DNA from 3 places in the Paraburkholderia sp. RL17-337-BIB-A genome. Region 2 is predicted to be linked to each of the others. Evidence: predicted binding sites of a transcription regulator. Region 2 holds the regulator's gene; each other region holds the start of a gene.
The links. Region 2 encodes LexA, which represses DNA repair genes until DNA is damaged. Its sites were predicted from a motif close to ACTGTATNNNNATACAGT; they were not measured.

Region 1: the regulator LexA is predicted to act here: its motif matches at 1,380-1,397, upstream of imuA (translesion DNA synthesis-associated protein ImuA).
Region 3: the regulator LexA is predicted to act here: its motif matches at 1,956-1,973, upstream of imuA (translesion DNA synthesis-associated protein ImuA).

The regions. Positions count from the first base shown of each region.
Region 1 is NZ_JARESY010000001.1:3,140,750-3,144,908, reverse strand. It holds rRNA gene P0D84_RS14105 (23S ribosomal RNA) at 1-438, shown strand, start outside; rRNA gene rrf (5S ribosomal RNA) at 592-704, shown strand; gene imuA (translesion DNA synthesis-associated protein ImuA) at 1,467-1,997, shown strand; gene istA (IS21 family transposase) at 2,164-3,675, shown strand; partial or broken gene istB (IS21-like element helper ATPase IstB) at 3,672-4,159, shown strand, end outside.
Region 2 is NZ_JARESY010000001.1:2,618,809-2,622,967, forward strand. It holds gene cysT (sulfate ABC transporter permease subunit CysT) at 1-678, opposite strand, end outside; gene P0D84_RS11770 (sulfate ABC transporter substrate-binding protein) at 837-1,877, opposite strand; gene lexA (transcriptional repressor LexA) at 2,194-2,844, shown strand; gene P0D84_RS11780 (hypothetical protein) at 2,990-3,334, shown strand; gene P0D84_RS11785 (DUF2939 domain-containing protein) at 3,506-4,159, shown strand, end outside.
Region 3 is NZ_JARESY010000001.1:1,074,245-1,078,403, forward strand. It holds gene P0D84_RS05075 (GGDEF domain-containing protein) at 1-98, opposite strand, end outside; gene P0D84_RS05080 (response regulator) at 557-910, shown strand; gene P0D84_RS05085 (hypothetical protein) at 1,021-1,239, opposite strand; gene imuA (translesion DNA synthesis-associated protein ImuA) at 1,989-2,696, shown strand; gene P0D84_RS05095 (Y-family DNA polymerase) at 2,626-4,095, shown strand; gene P0D84_RS05100 (error-prone DNA polymerase) at 4,102-4,159, shown strand, end outside.

The DNA.
Region 1 (4,159 bases), 520 kb from region 2:
CAAGAGTTCATATCGACGGCGGTGTTTGGCACCTCGATGTCGGCTCATCTCATCCTGGGGCTGTAGCCGGTCCCAAGGGTATGGCTGTTCGCCATTTAAAGAGGTACGTGAGCTGGGTTTAAAACGTCGTGAGACAGTTTGGTCCCTATCTGCCGTGGGCGCTGGATATTTGAAGGGGGCTGCTCCTAGTACGAGAGGACCGGAGTGGACGAACCTCTGGTGTACCGGTTGTCACGCCAGTGGCATCGCCGGGTAGCTATGTTCGGAAGAGATAACCGCTGAAAGCATCTAAGCGGGAAACTCGCCTTAAGATGAGATATCCCCGGGGCTTCGAGCCCCTTGAAGGGTCGTTCAAGACCAGGACGTTGATAGGTCAGGTGTGGAAGCGCAGTAATGCGTTAAGCTAACTGATACTAATTGCCCGTAAGGCTTGATCCTATAACCGGTGTGTTTTACTACGCCACGGTTGAGATCACGTGTTGTGCCAGAAACAACACAACCCCAACAGCTTTACCCCTGGTGAGCATCACCAGAAACTACTTCTTCCAGATTGGTTGTATTGCTCCACGAGCAGTGCGACAACAAGTCATGCCTGATGACCATAGCGAGTCGGTCCCACCCCTTCCCATCCCGAACAGGACCGTGAAACGACTCCACGCCGATGATAGTGCGGATTCCCGTGTGAAAGTAGGTAATCGTCAGGCTCCCCTGCAGCAACAGAAACCCCACCCCAAAAGGTGGGGTTTCTGCGTTTACCGTCTGCAAAAACAGGCACAGAACGGGCCTTCGCCTCCAGCCGTGCCATCACGACTGCGATGGCACGCTCACGCCGGCACTTCGCCCAGGTGGTCCATCCGTCGTAACGGCCGGATCTGGAAACATCGCGCGACATGGCTGATGCGCTCACACTGCTCCGGCGTCACTCCTTCCCGATCCGCAGTGCGTTCTGCGTCAGCTCCAGATAAGCCGACGCAGAACGCAGCTTCGCCCCCGCCGTGTCATGACCATCCACGATGGCACGCCCACATCGGGACCACGGCAACTGTCCGTCAGTTTGTTCGTCACAATGGCTGAATCCGGAAATATCGCCGCGCGATCCTGCCCAATGCGCTCCCGTTTCGCCGGCATTGCCCCTTCCCGATCTGGCGGGCGCTCGTCAAAACCAGCCAACTCTGGCTCGTATCCACGGCATACATGCTTAGGCTTTACGCTCCCATCCCTCCCAACACGCTAACTCTGGTTTTGTTCGCGTAGCAGCAATGCCACGTGACAGTTCTCCCGTAGGCGAAAAACCTGCAGAAAAGCAGCGTCAACACCTCTCTACATTTCCTTCCTGCGCGTTTCGCTGCATCCCTCTGCCTTAACATTCATCTCGAAATACTGTATAAATATACAGTGAAACGTTGCCGCCCTATGCTTGTCCGACGCCGGGCGGGGCGGAGCATTCCCTATGAACGAGCGTGACTATGGCAGCAGCGATTCACCTGATGACGACAACGTTGTCGTCACAATTGAGGCGTCAGGTGTGGCAGGGCAATGAGCTTGCCGAGGCGGATTCCCGGGTGATTTCCAGCGGCTATGCCGCGCTGGATCAACTGCTGCCGGGACAGGGCTGGTCGACCGGCGGCCTGACGGAGTTATTGATTGAGCACGAAGGAGTTGGCGAACTACGCCTGCTGGCCCATGCGCTTCGGCATCTTACGGCACACGCCGAACGAAACGTCATGCTCGTAGCACCCCCTTATCAGCCCTGTGCTTCGGCACTGAGGGCTTGGGGTATCGATGTCGAGCGTGTCTTATGGATACGCTCGGGTGAAGACCAGGCGCTGTGGGCCGCCGCTCAGGCATTGAAGCAGGATGGCATCGGCGCGGTGCTGGTATGGCTGCCGAATGCGCGCGCCGATAAGGTTCGGCGTCTCCAAGTGGCGGCTCAGGAGTCGGCATCGCTGGCATTTTTGATCCGGCCTGTCGAGGCTATCGCGCGTCAATCAAGATGAGAACAGCGCGTCAATCAGGATGAGAACTGGCGTGGGGGGGGGGGGGGGGGGGGGGGAAACCGCTGCCGCCACGCCGCGCCGAACAGTCCCCCCGTCGTCGGGGAGCCTTGTCGGTGGTCGCGGTGGATCGGGTATGAAGGAACCTTCCATTTCACGGGAGGCTACGGTGCCCGGGCGTCACGTCAACGACCACCAGATGAGGCTCTATATGAAGTACAGAAGCAAGGAACAACCGACCAGGGCAGGCGCACGCGCCGGGTTCAGCGCCGCCACTGCCTATCGCATCGAACAGGACCCAAGACCGCCATCGAAGAAGAAGGCGCCACGCACGCGTCGCCGTGCTGATCCCCTGGCAGCAATCTTTGACGCCGAGATCGTCCCGCTGCTCCAGTCCGCTCCCGGCATCCGGCCCGTGGCCGTACTGGACGAGATGCTTCGGCGCCATCCAGACCTCCCGGGCAACGTGCGTCGCACGCTCGAGCGGCGTATTCGCGACTGGCGGGCACTCCATGGCGAGGAGCGTGACGTCATGTTCCGCCAGGTGCACGAGCCCGGTCGCCTCGGATTGTCCGACTTCACCGAGATGGACAGCCTGGGCGTCACCGTGGCGGGTGTCGCGCTGGACCACCGTCTGTATCATTTCCGGCTGGCCTGCTCGGGCTTTGAGCACGCTCACGTCATCCTCGGCGGCGAGAGCTATGTCGCGCTGGCCGAAGGGCTGCAGAACGCGTTGTGGGTGCTCGGTGGCGCACCGCGCGAGCACCGCAGCGACAGCCTGTCGGCGGCGTTCCGCAATCTCGAACGCGAAGCGCGCGACGATCTCACCACGCGTTACGAAGCGCTCTGTGCTCACTACGGAATGCAGCCTACGCGCAACAACCGCGGCGTTGCCCATGAGAACGGCTCCATCGAGAGCCCTCACGGCCACCTCAAGAACGCGGTGCGTGATGCGTTGCTTTTGCGCGGCAGTAAAGACTTCGACGACCTCGATACCTATCGCCGCTTCATCGACGAGCACGTCTGTCGCATCAACGCGCGCAATGGCAAGCGCATTGAGGCCGAGCGCCCGCAGCTTCAGCCACTGCCGCCGCAGCGCACGACGGACTACGAGCAAACGCGTGTGTACGTCAGCTCCACCGGCGGCTTTGTCCTGCGCAAGGTGTTCTATACCGTCCCGTCCCGGCTGATCGGTCATCGACTGCGCGTGCGGCTGTATGACGACCGGCTGGAACTGTTCCTGGGCAGCACCGCCCTGATGACGCTGCAGCGCGGCCGTCCGGGTCCCAGTGGCAAGCACGGCCACGTCGTCAACTACCGGCACATCATCCACGCGCTGCGCCGCAAGCCCATGGCGCTGCTCAACCTGGTCTACCGCGATCAGGTCTTTCCGCGTGAGGCCTATCGATTGACCTTCGAACGCCTGTGCGAGCAACTGCCTGAGCGTGCGGCATGCAAGACCATGGTTGAACTGCTCAGCCTGGCCCACGAGCGCAACTGCGAGGCACAACTGGCGCAGGCACTCGAGCAGTGCCTGGCCGACGGGCAACTGCCCGATCTGCACGCGCTGAGTTCCCGTTTCGAAGCGAAACCCGCGAGCCTGCCGCAGGTGAACGTCCAGCTGCCTTCGTTGCGCGACTACGAGGCCCTGCTTGGCCTGCAAATGGAGGTGGCAGCATGAATCACGAATTCGACGCCACCCGCCTGTCGCTGCTGCTCAACGATTTGCGGCTGCCCGCCATCAAGCAGATCTGGTCGAGCTTTGCCGAGCGTTCCGACACGGAAGGCTGGCCCGCGGCGCGCGCTGCTCATGGCGCTGGCCGAACACGAGATCGCCGAGCGCGATCGACGTCGCATCGAACGTCACCTCAGGGACGCCAGGCTGCTGCCGGGCAAGACGCTGGAGAACTTCGATTTCGACGCGGTGCCGATGGTGTCGAGAGCGCACGTCTCGGCGCTTTGCGCTGGCGACGGCTGGCTGCGCAACGGCGCCAACCTGATTCTTCTGGGGCCGTCCGGAGGCGGCAAGTCGCACTTGTCGTCGGCCATTGGACTGAGCCTGCTGGAGAACGGCTGGAAGGTCCTGTTCGCCCGTACCACCGATCTCGTGCAGCGGTTGCAGGTCGCACGCCGCGAGCTGTCGCTGGAGTCCGCCATCAACCGGC
Region 2 (4,159 bases):
CATCGGCACGTTACCGGCGATGAAAATCACCGAGCCGTATTCGCCGAGCGCCCGCGCGAACGCCAGCGCGAAGCCGGTCAGTAAGGCCGGGAATACCGCCGGCAACACCACGCGGCGAAACGTCAGCCAGCGCGACGCGCCGAGGCACGCCGCGGCTTCTTCCTGTTCACGTTCGAACTCTTCGAGCACCGGCTGCACGGTCCGCACGACGAACGGCAAACCAATGAAGGTCAGCGCGATCAGCACACCAGCCGGCGTAAACGCGATCTTGATGCCGAGCGGTTCGAGGAACTGCCCGATCCAGCCGTTGCCCGCATACACGGCCGCGAGCGAAATGCCGGCCACGGAGGTCGGCAAAGCAAACGGCAGATCGACCACCGCGTCGACGATGCGCTTGAACGGAAACGTATAGCGCACCAGCACCCACGCGACCAGAAAGCCGAACACCGCGTTGATCAGCGCGCCGCCGAGGGCCGAGAAAAACGTGAGGCGATACGACGCGAGCACGCGCGGCGAACTCACCGCGCGCACGAACTGAGGCCAGTCGAGCGTCGCGGTCTTGAGAAAGGCCGCCGCAAGCGGAATCAGCACCACGAGGCTCAGATAAGCCACCGTGATGCCGAGTGTCAGGCCAAAACCGGGCAACGCGCTCGGTTTTCGGAAAGTCAACGTCGTCATGCTGAGTACTCTTCAGGGTTGAGGCCGGCGGCTCTTTTTTCGGCCGCCTGGCTCGCCAAAAAGCGCGCCCCGGGGGGCGCGCTTCGTGGCGGGGTGATACCTTGCGCGCCGAACGGCGCGGATCCAGCTGTCTATTGCTATCCGCGGCTAAGCGCGGCTTACTGCGGCGAGTAGATCGAATCGAACACGCCGCCGTCGGCAAAGTGCGTCTTCTGCGCGTTCGCCCAGCCGCCGAACGAATCGTCAATCGTGTACAGCTTCAGCTTCGGAAACTTGGCCGTCAGCTCAGCCGGTACCTTGTTCGAACGCGGACGGTAGAAGTTCCGCGCGGCGATTTCCTGACCCTGCTCGCTGTACAGGAAGTTCAGATACGCTTCGGCCACCTTGCGCGTGCCGTGCCTGTCGACCACCTTGTCCACCACCGCAACCGGCGGCTCGGCCAGAATACTCACCGACGGCACGACGATTTCAAACTTGTCCGGACCAAATTCCTTCAGCGAGAGGAACGCTTCGTTTTCCCACGCAATCAACACGTCGCCGATACCGCGTTGCACGAAGCTGGTGGTCGCGCCACGCGCGCCCGAATCCAGCACGCCGGCGTTCTTGTAGAGCTTGCCGACGAAGTCCTTGGCCTTCTGGTCGTTGCCGCCCGGCAGATGTTCAGCATAGGCCCATGCGGCCAGGTAGTTCCAGCGCGCGCCGCCCGAGGTCTTCGGATTCGGCGTGACGATCGACACACCCGGCTTGATCAGATCGTCCCAGTCCTTGATGTGCTTCGGGTTGCCCTTGCGCACCAGAAACACAATTGTCGACGTGTACGGCGAGGCGTTATCCGGCAAGCGCTTTTGCCAGCCCTTGTCGACCAGACCCTTGCTAGCCAATGCGTCGATGTCGTAGGCGAGCGCCAGCGTCACCACGTCCGCCTGCAGACCGTCCAGCACCGAGCGGGCTTGCGCGCCCGAGCCGCCGTGCGACTGCTTGAAGGTGATCGTCTCGCCGGTCTTCGCCTTCCATTCCTTGCCGAATGCCTGGTTGACGTCCTGATACAGTTCGCGCGTCGGGTCGTACGACACGTTCAGCAGCGTCGTGTCGGCTGCATGTGCCTGCGCCATGACGCCGAGCGCCGCTGCCGCGCCGAATGCGAGCGCCGCGATGAGTTTTTTGGTCTTGCCTGCCAGCCCCGTGCCTTGATGATTCATTGCCAACTTTCTCCGCGTGGTGGTCCGCTGAAACAGCGTGTGGTGTTGTTTTGCGTCGCGGTCACGTGCACATGAGCGCCAACTCGGAGCCCAGTCTATCGAAGGGCTTTCATCATTAAAAATAATGTTTCCTCATTCTTTAATACGCAAAAGTGGTAATGACGGCTGGATAAGGCGTTGCGGCACGAAAACGGCTGTTTAGACGTCGGAATCCGACGCTCGAACGCCACCCTGCGTCACGAACTTAAAGTAAAGCTTGAATTGCGCGGAATACTGTATAAAAATACAGTCACCTGTTCATCCATACAGTAGCCCCATGACCAAACTCACCGCACGACAGCAGCAGGTTTTCGATCTGGTCCGCCGGGCCATCGAACGCACCGGCTTTCCGCCCACCCGCGCGGAGATCGCCGCAGAGCTGGGTTTCAGCTCGGCCAATTCGGCAGAAGAACATTTGCGGGCGCTGGCTCGCAAGGGTGTGATCGAACTCGCGGCCGGCGCATCGCGCGGCATTCGCCTGCTAACGGGCGCGGAAGATTCGCCGTACCAGTTCACGCTGCCGCACGCCAGCATCATGCAACTGTCGTTGCCGCTGATCGGCCGCGTGGCCGCGGGTAGCCCGATCCTCGCGCAGGAACATATCTCGCAGCACTACGCGTGCGACCCGGCGCTGTTCTCGAGCAAGCCGGACTACCTGCTGAAGGTGCGCGGACTGTCCATGCGCGACGCGGGCATCTTCGACGGTGACTTGCTCGCGGTGCAGAAAAAAACCGAAGCCAAAGACGGCCAGATCATCATCGCGCGCCTTGGCGACGACGTGACGGTCAAGCGGTTGAAGCGTCGGCCGAACGGTATCGAGCTGATTGCCGAGAACCCCGATTACGACAACATCTTCGTTGAAACCGGCAGTGCGGAATTCGCGCTCGAAGGTATCGCCGTCGGGCTGATCCGTCCGGGCGAGTTCTAACCACTCGCTCCTGCGCCGCCCCGAAGCTGGCTCAAAAGCTGCCTGAGGGCTGCCTCAAAGCGGCCCCCAGCCGCCCTTGCCACCCTCGAAACTGCCTCAAAGCTGCCCGAACGCTGCCCCAACGTTGAATCGCCTGGAGAGACTCATGGAACGCCTTGCCCGCCTGCTGCCTTTTCGCCAGTTCGGTCGTTTGCGCCATTTGCGCAAGCTGGTGCCCTGCTCACTGATCGAGCCGTCCTCGGCCAGTGCTCCGTCGCTGTTCGACGCGCCCGCCAGCGGATCGAGCTTGCCGTCCTCGTTGCCTGCATTTGCTCGCGTGTCGTTGAATTCAGGGCTGAATACGGCTGAACCGGCGCGTCGCGCGCCGGTACGGGTCTATCACGGGCCGTCGCGGCTGATCATGGTCGGCACGGTCGACGCCGTATGCCGCATGATCGATCGCTGTATCGCCGACGAGGCCAATGTGCACGGCGCGGTGTTCGAGGCATGAGCAGCACTGGGCGAGCCCTCCGCTCCAATGCCGTTGTGCGGCGCGCGGATATGCAGCTATGCGGCGCGAAGTTTTTTCGGCTGCCGTACCGCCTCCACAGCACATCGTCTGGGATCGTTTTCGCGTGGCCGCGGTCCACGTTAGATCACACCTGACGGAGAATCCCACTCGATGGCAGTTTCAACACGCACCAGACGCAGCGCAACCCGGCCTCTAATCGTCACATTGATTGTGATTGCGGTGATCGCCGCATTGGGGTTCGGTTACGCGTCGCCCTACATGGCGCTGAATAACCTCAAACGCGCGGCGGATGCGCGTGATGCGCAAACCGTCAATGAATACGTCGACTTCCCCGCCTTGCGCGAGAGCCTGAAACAGCAGGTCACCGGCTTGTTATCGCGGCGGCTCGACGCGCATGGCAGCGGCAATCCGTTGGCCGCCATTGGCGCAATGATCGGCGTGGCCTTGATCGGTCCACTGGTCGATGCTTATGCAACACCCGACGGCGTTGCGGCTTTGCTGAACGGCATACCGCCGCGCGGCGATCCGGGCGAGCGGCCGCCGGCGCCGCCTGCCGCTGGAAATTCGCCGGACGCCGCGGTGCCTGCATCGGTGCCTGCAGCCCCCGCCGCGGGCAATGGTGTAAACAGTGCGGCCAATAGCGGCCATAGCGGCGAGAACAGTGCAACGCCACCGCAACCGCCGCAGACAACCGCGGGCTATCGCAGCCTGAACGAGTTCGTCGTCACCTATCAACATGGTGCTGGCGATGCGCGTTATTCAGCGATCTTTCGGCGCGAAGGATTGTTCACGTGGAAGCTCAAC
Region 3 (4,159 bases), 1.5 Mb from region 2:
GGGTCGTACGTCGCCACAATTAACGACCCGTCTGCAAACGCGCGAATGAGCGCGTCAGCCGGCCCGAAACCAAACGGCACTGCACCTGTGGGGTTCATTGTGCTGTTCTCTCGCTCAGTAGGTCCCACGGGAATGGGCCTCGTTTTTTCTGATTGCATTCTACCTGGGAGACGTCGCGTTGTGATACGTCTGTCCGAGGCCAGAGTCAGCCACCGGAAGGACGATGCTGTCACGCTGTCGCGGCAGGTCCTGACGGTCGCTGAACGCGATGCTCGAGCCGGAGACCGGCAGATGTTCGACGCGTTGGTGAAGACGCTTCTTTCTGGCCAGGCGGTTGACGTCAGGCGCCCTCCGATGCAGCAGTCTGGCTCCTGCCGTGCGGGCCAAGCTTTTGAGAGGTCCACGGCGACTTACAGACGGTTACCGGAGAGGCCCTGCCGTTTCGCCTTGTGGTCTTTGGTTCGCCTAGGATGAAAGTGGATTATCGGGCCGTTAGCAGGCAGGATGCCTGACGAATGCCATGCCGACGCCTCCCAGAAACTCACAGCCAGCAAAGATGAAAACCATTCTTGTCGTGGATGACGAACTCACCATTGTGACTGCGTGGAAACGCATCCTTCAATTTGAAGGCTATCGAGTCGTGACCGCTAGCAATGGTCGTGAGGGGCTTATTGCCGCTAACGAAGAAAAGCCCGACCTCATCATCACAGACCGGTCGATGCCGATAATGGATGGCGTTGAGTTCTGCCACCATCTGAAGCGAGAACGAGAGTTTGCGCGAATTCCTGTGATTCTTACAAGCGCTGACCATGCGGGGCCCGGCGACACAGCAGTATGGGATGGGTTTTGCCTTAAGCCCGTGTCCATCGAGGTGCTGCTAGCATCGGCACGACGCCTTTTGAACGCGTGATGATGCTCAGGCCGGAAATTCGGTGATTGCTGCGTGTACCGCTCATATGGCACCTACAAGGTCTGCTGATGCAGCAGTGTGAGTGCAAGCTTGCTGACCAGGCCGTGGCCTCACCCGTGCGCGTCGACCCAGGCGCGGGCCCAATCCAAGCCAGCATGTTGCGCGTCCTCTTCACTGTCGAAATGACCGAGGACGCCCGATGCTTCGATTAGCTTACCGCTCTTAGTAATGGTCCCGCTTCCCGCATAACGTTCCGGCTGGAGGATGTCTTCCTGCTGAAGGATGGCGTGGCCCCACACGTTGTAGCCGCGATAGCTTTCCGACTCCATCAGCGCCCAACCTTTACCGATGCTCCGCGCGAGTTCACGCGAAGCACATTTCCCTCGGGAGTTATCTGGCGAGGAATGTCCGACATGTCAGGCTCGTTCGCTGGAACGACTTCTTGCATGGGGTGTTGCTTCGCCATGAGCCTGGTTGCAGATGTCGGCGCGCGGCGTGCGTGCACTTTCAGTGCATGGGGCGCGACATGCCGACGAGTTACCAGGTTGTGTGTGGCACTGACGCTGTGTGGTGCGGTCGCGCGCGCCTCTGGTGGATTCCACATCTCCGAATATCCGCCAGTTGCGAACGCTGTCGGCGCCATCGTCGCTGCCAGTAACGCCAATCCAATTCTTTTCACGGTTTCTCCTTGCTGGCCGTTCGTTGCAGCCACTCTTTGCAACCAATTGCTTGGCCGACGCACCGGCCGTCACACCCGGGACAATAATGCCGGTCTCGTATGTCGGCGTTGACGCGCCAGACATTGTCGTTCGCCGGACTTGCTGTGCCAACAGTGCATCCATTCTCGCGCGCATAAAACGTCGGCTCACCAACTTTGCCGCGCCGGACCGCATTATCGACGCACTCGTCCCCGAAAGCATTACGCATCGCTGACATGAATGTTGCCACCTCCGGCATCGGATGGCTGACCTTGCGAACGCGTGCATCCACGATTCAGCTCCCGATGAAAAGTGTCAGTTCACTATCTCAGAATTGCGTGTACGATACTGTATAAATATACAGGTTTTTTCGATGCCGCATGTCTACTGCTAGCGCTACTGCCGAAGAGATACATCCGTCCCTGTGGCGTGCGTCTCAGCTCGCGCGCGGCCGTGGGCGGGTCGTTGAGACCGGCTATCCCGCGTTGTCTGCTGAACTTCCCGGTGGGGGCTGGCCGGTTGGAGCTCTCATCGACCTGATGGTCCAGCAAGCTGGGGTGGGCGAATTGCGGTTGCTGCGCCCGGCACTCAGCGGCTCGGGCAATCGACCCGTTGCATTCGTGCAGCCGCCGCATACCCCAGACGGACTCGGACTTAGCTACATCGGACTTCCCATTGAACAGGTGCTGCGGGTGAAAGCGCAAAAGACCGCAGATGCGCTCTGGTCAGCGGAGCAGATTCTGCGGGCAGGCAGTTGCAGCGCGCTCATCTTTTGGACGCAATACGCGCAGGCCTCATCGCTTCGACGCCTCCATTTGGCTGCGCAATCATCCGAGACGCTTTTCGTGATGGTCAGGCCTTTGGCCGCCGCTCAGGATTCTTCGCCCGCGCTTTTGCGGCTCGCTTTAAGACCATCAGCCGACGGTCTGACCGTTCACATTGTGAAACGACGAGGGCCCGCCCGCGCAGAGCCTCTGTCGATTCCTCTTCAACCCACTCCTGTACTGCTTTCCCGACATGCGCGTCTTTCTCGCCGTCCACTTGCCGAAGTTGCCACTCGAGGTGTTCCGACCGAAGTGGTCATCTGAGCCCGTGCACGGAAGTGCTGTCCTGGAGAAAGACAAAGTGGTCATTACCGACAACGCGGCTCGCGCAGCCGGCGTGCGCCTCGGGATGAAGCGCGGTGGAGTACTGACACTGTCTCCGGAAACGGAGATGCACGAGCGCGATGCGGCCAGGGAGGCCGCGGCACGGCGGGAGGTGGGCATCGCCCTGATGCGGTTTTCACCTGAGGTCGCCTTGCTTGACGAAGCGACTGTCGTGGTTGAAGTCGGCGCGAGTCTGCGACTCTTTGGTGGGCTGCTTGCATTGTGCCGGGAAGCGAAGTCAGTCTTGGGGACACTCGGGCTGACCGCGCGTATCAGCGCTGCGCCCACCGGCCAGGGTGGATGGCTACTCGCAAAGTTTGGGAACCGACGCGTGCTCAAACTGGCATCGCTCGAGAAACGGCTGGCCGCTTTGCCGATGATGGCGGTTCCCGAGGTTCGCCCGTTTGGAGATTGGTTCTCGGGGCTCGGCTGCGAAACCATCGCCGACGTACGACGCCTGCCACGCGCCGGCCTTCAGAGGCGATGTGGTGAACATCTGCTCGATTCGCTCGACCGCGCGTTCGGCACAGCTCCCGAACTGTTCGACTGGCTAGAGCTGCCACCCACTTTTTCCGCACGCATCGAAATGCCAGACCGTCTTGAGCATGCGGACGGCGCAGTGTTCGGTGCGCATCGACTCATCGTGCAACTGTGCGGCTGGCTTTGCGCCAAGCAATTGGCGGTCACGGCTATTAAGCTGCTGCTGGAGCATGAACGTGGGCGCGACGCCATCGAGCCGACAACCATCGACATCGCGTTGGGCGAGCCGACGTGGAAAGAGGAGCATCTTGTCCGGCTGCTCAAGGAGCGTTTGCATCGAATTGAGCTGGCTGCACCGGTCATTGCACTGAGACTCGACGCATCGAAAGTAGAATCTGCGGCGCCGGCTTCCGACACGCTCTTCCCGGAGCCCGGCGGCTCAAAGGAAGACCATGAACGCCTTCTCGAGTTACTCGTTGCGCGACTCGGAGAAGAGAATGTCCTTCGGCCAGCGCCGACTGCAGACCATCGCCCTGAAATTGCAAACCGCTGGGTGCCGGTAACGCATAAGTCGAAGCAGGAAGCGCTTCCGTTGGGTCTTCCACGACCAACCTGGATGCTGGACAGCCCGGTACGGCTGTTGATGCGTCAGCATCGTCCCTTCTATGGTTCTCCACTGCGGATGGTGTCACCTGGCGAACGCATCGAAGCCGGCTGGTTTGATGGTGAGCTGGTGACGCGCGACTATTTCGTTGCGCAGGCGGACGACCAGAGTTGCTACTGGATATACCGCGAGCGCGTTAGCAGCCGCGATGCGGAAGAAGAGCAGCGGTGGTTCCTCCACGGCCTGTTCGGCTGATGCATCATGGACGCGACCTTCAATGTCCTGCCGGCGTACGCCGAGCTTTTCTGCCTCTCGAATT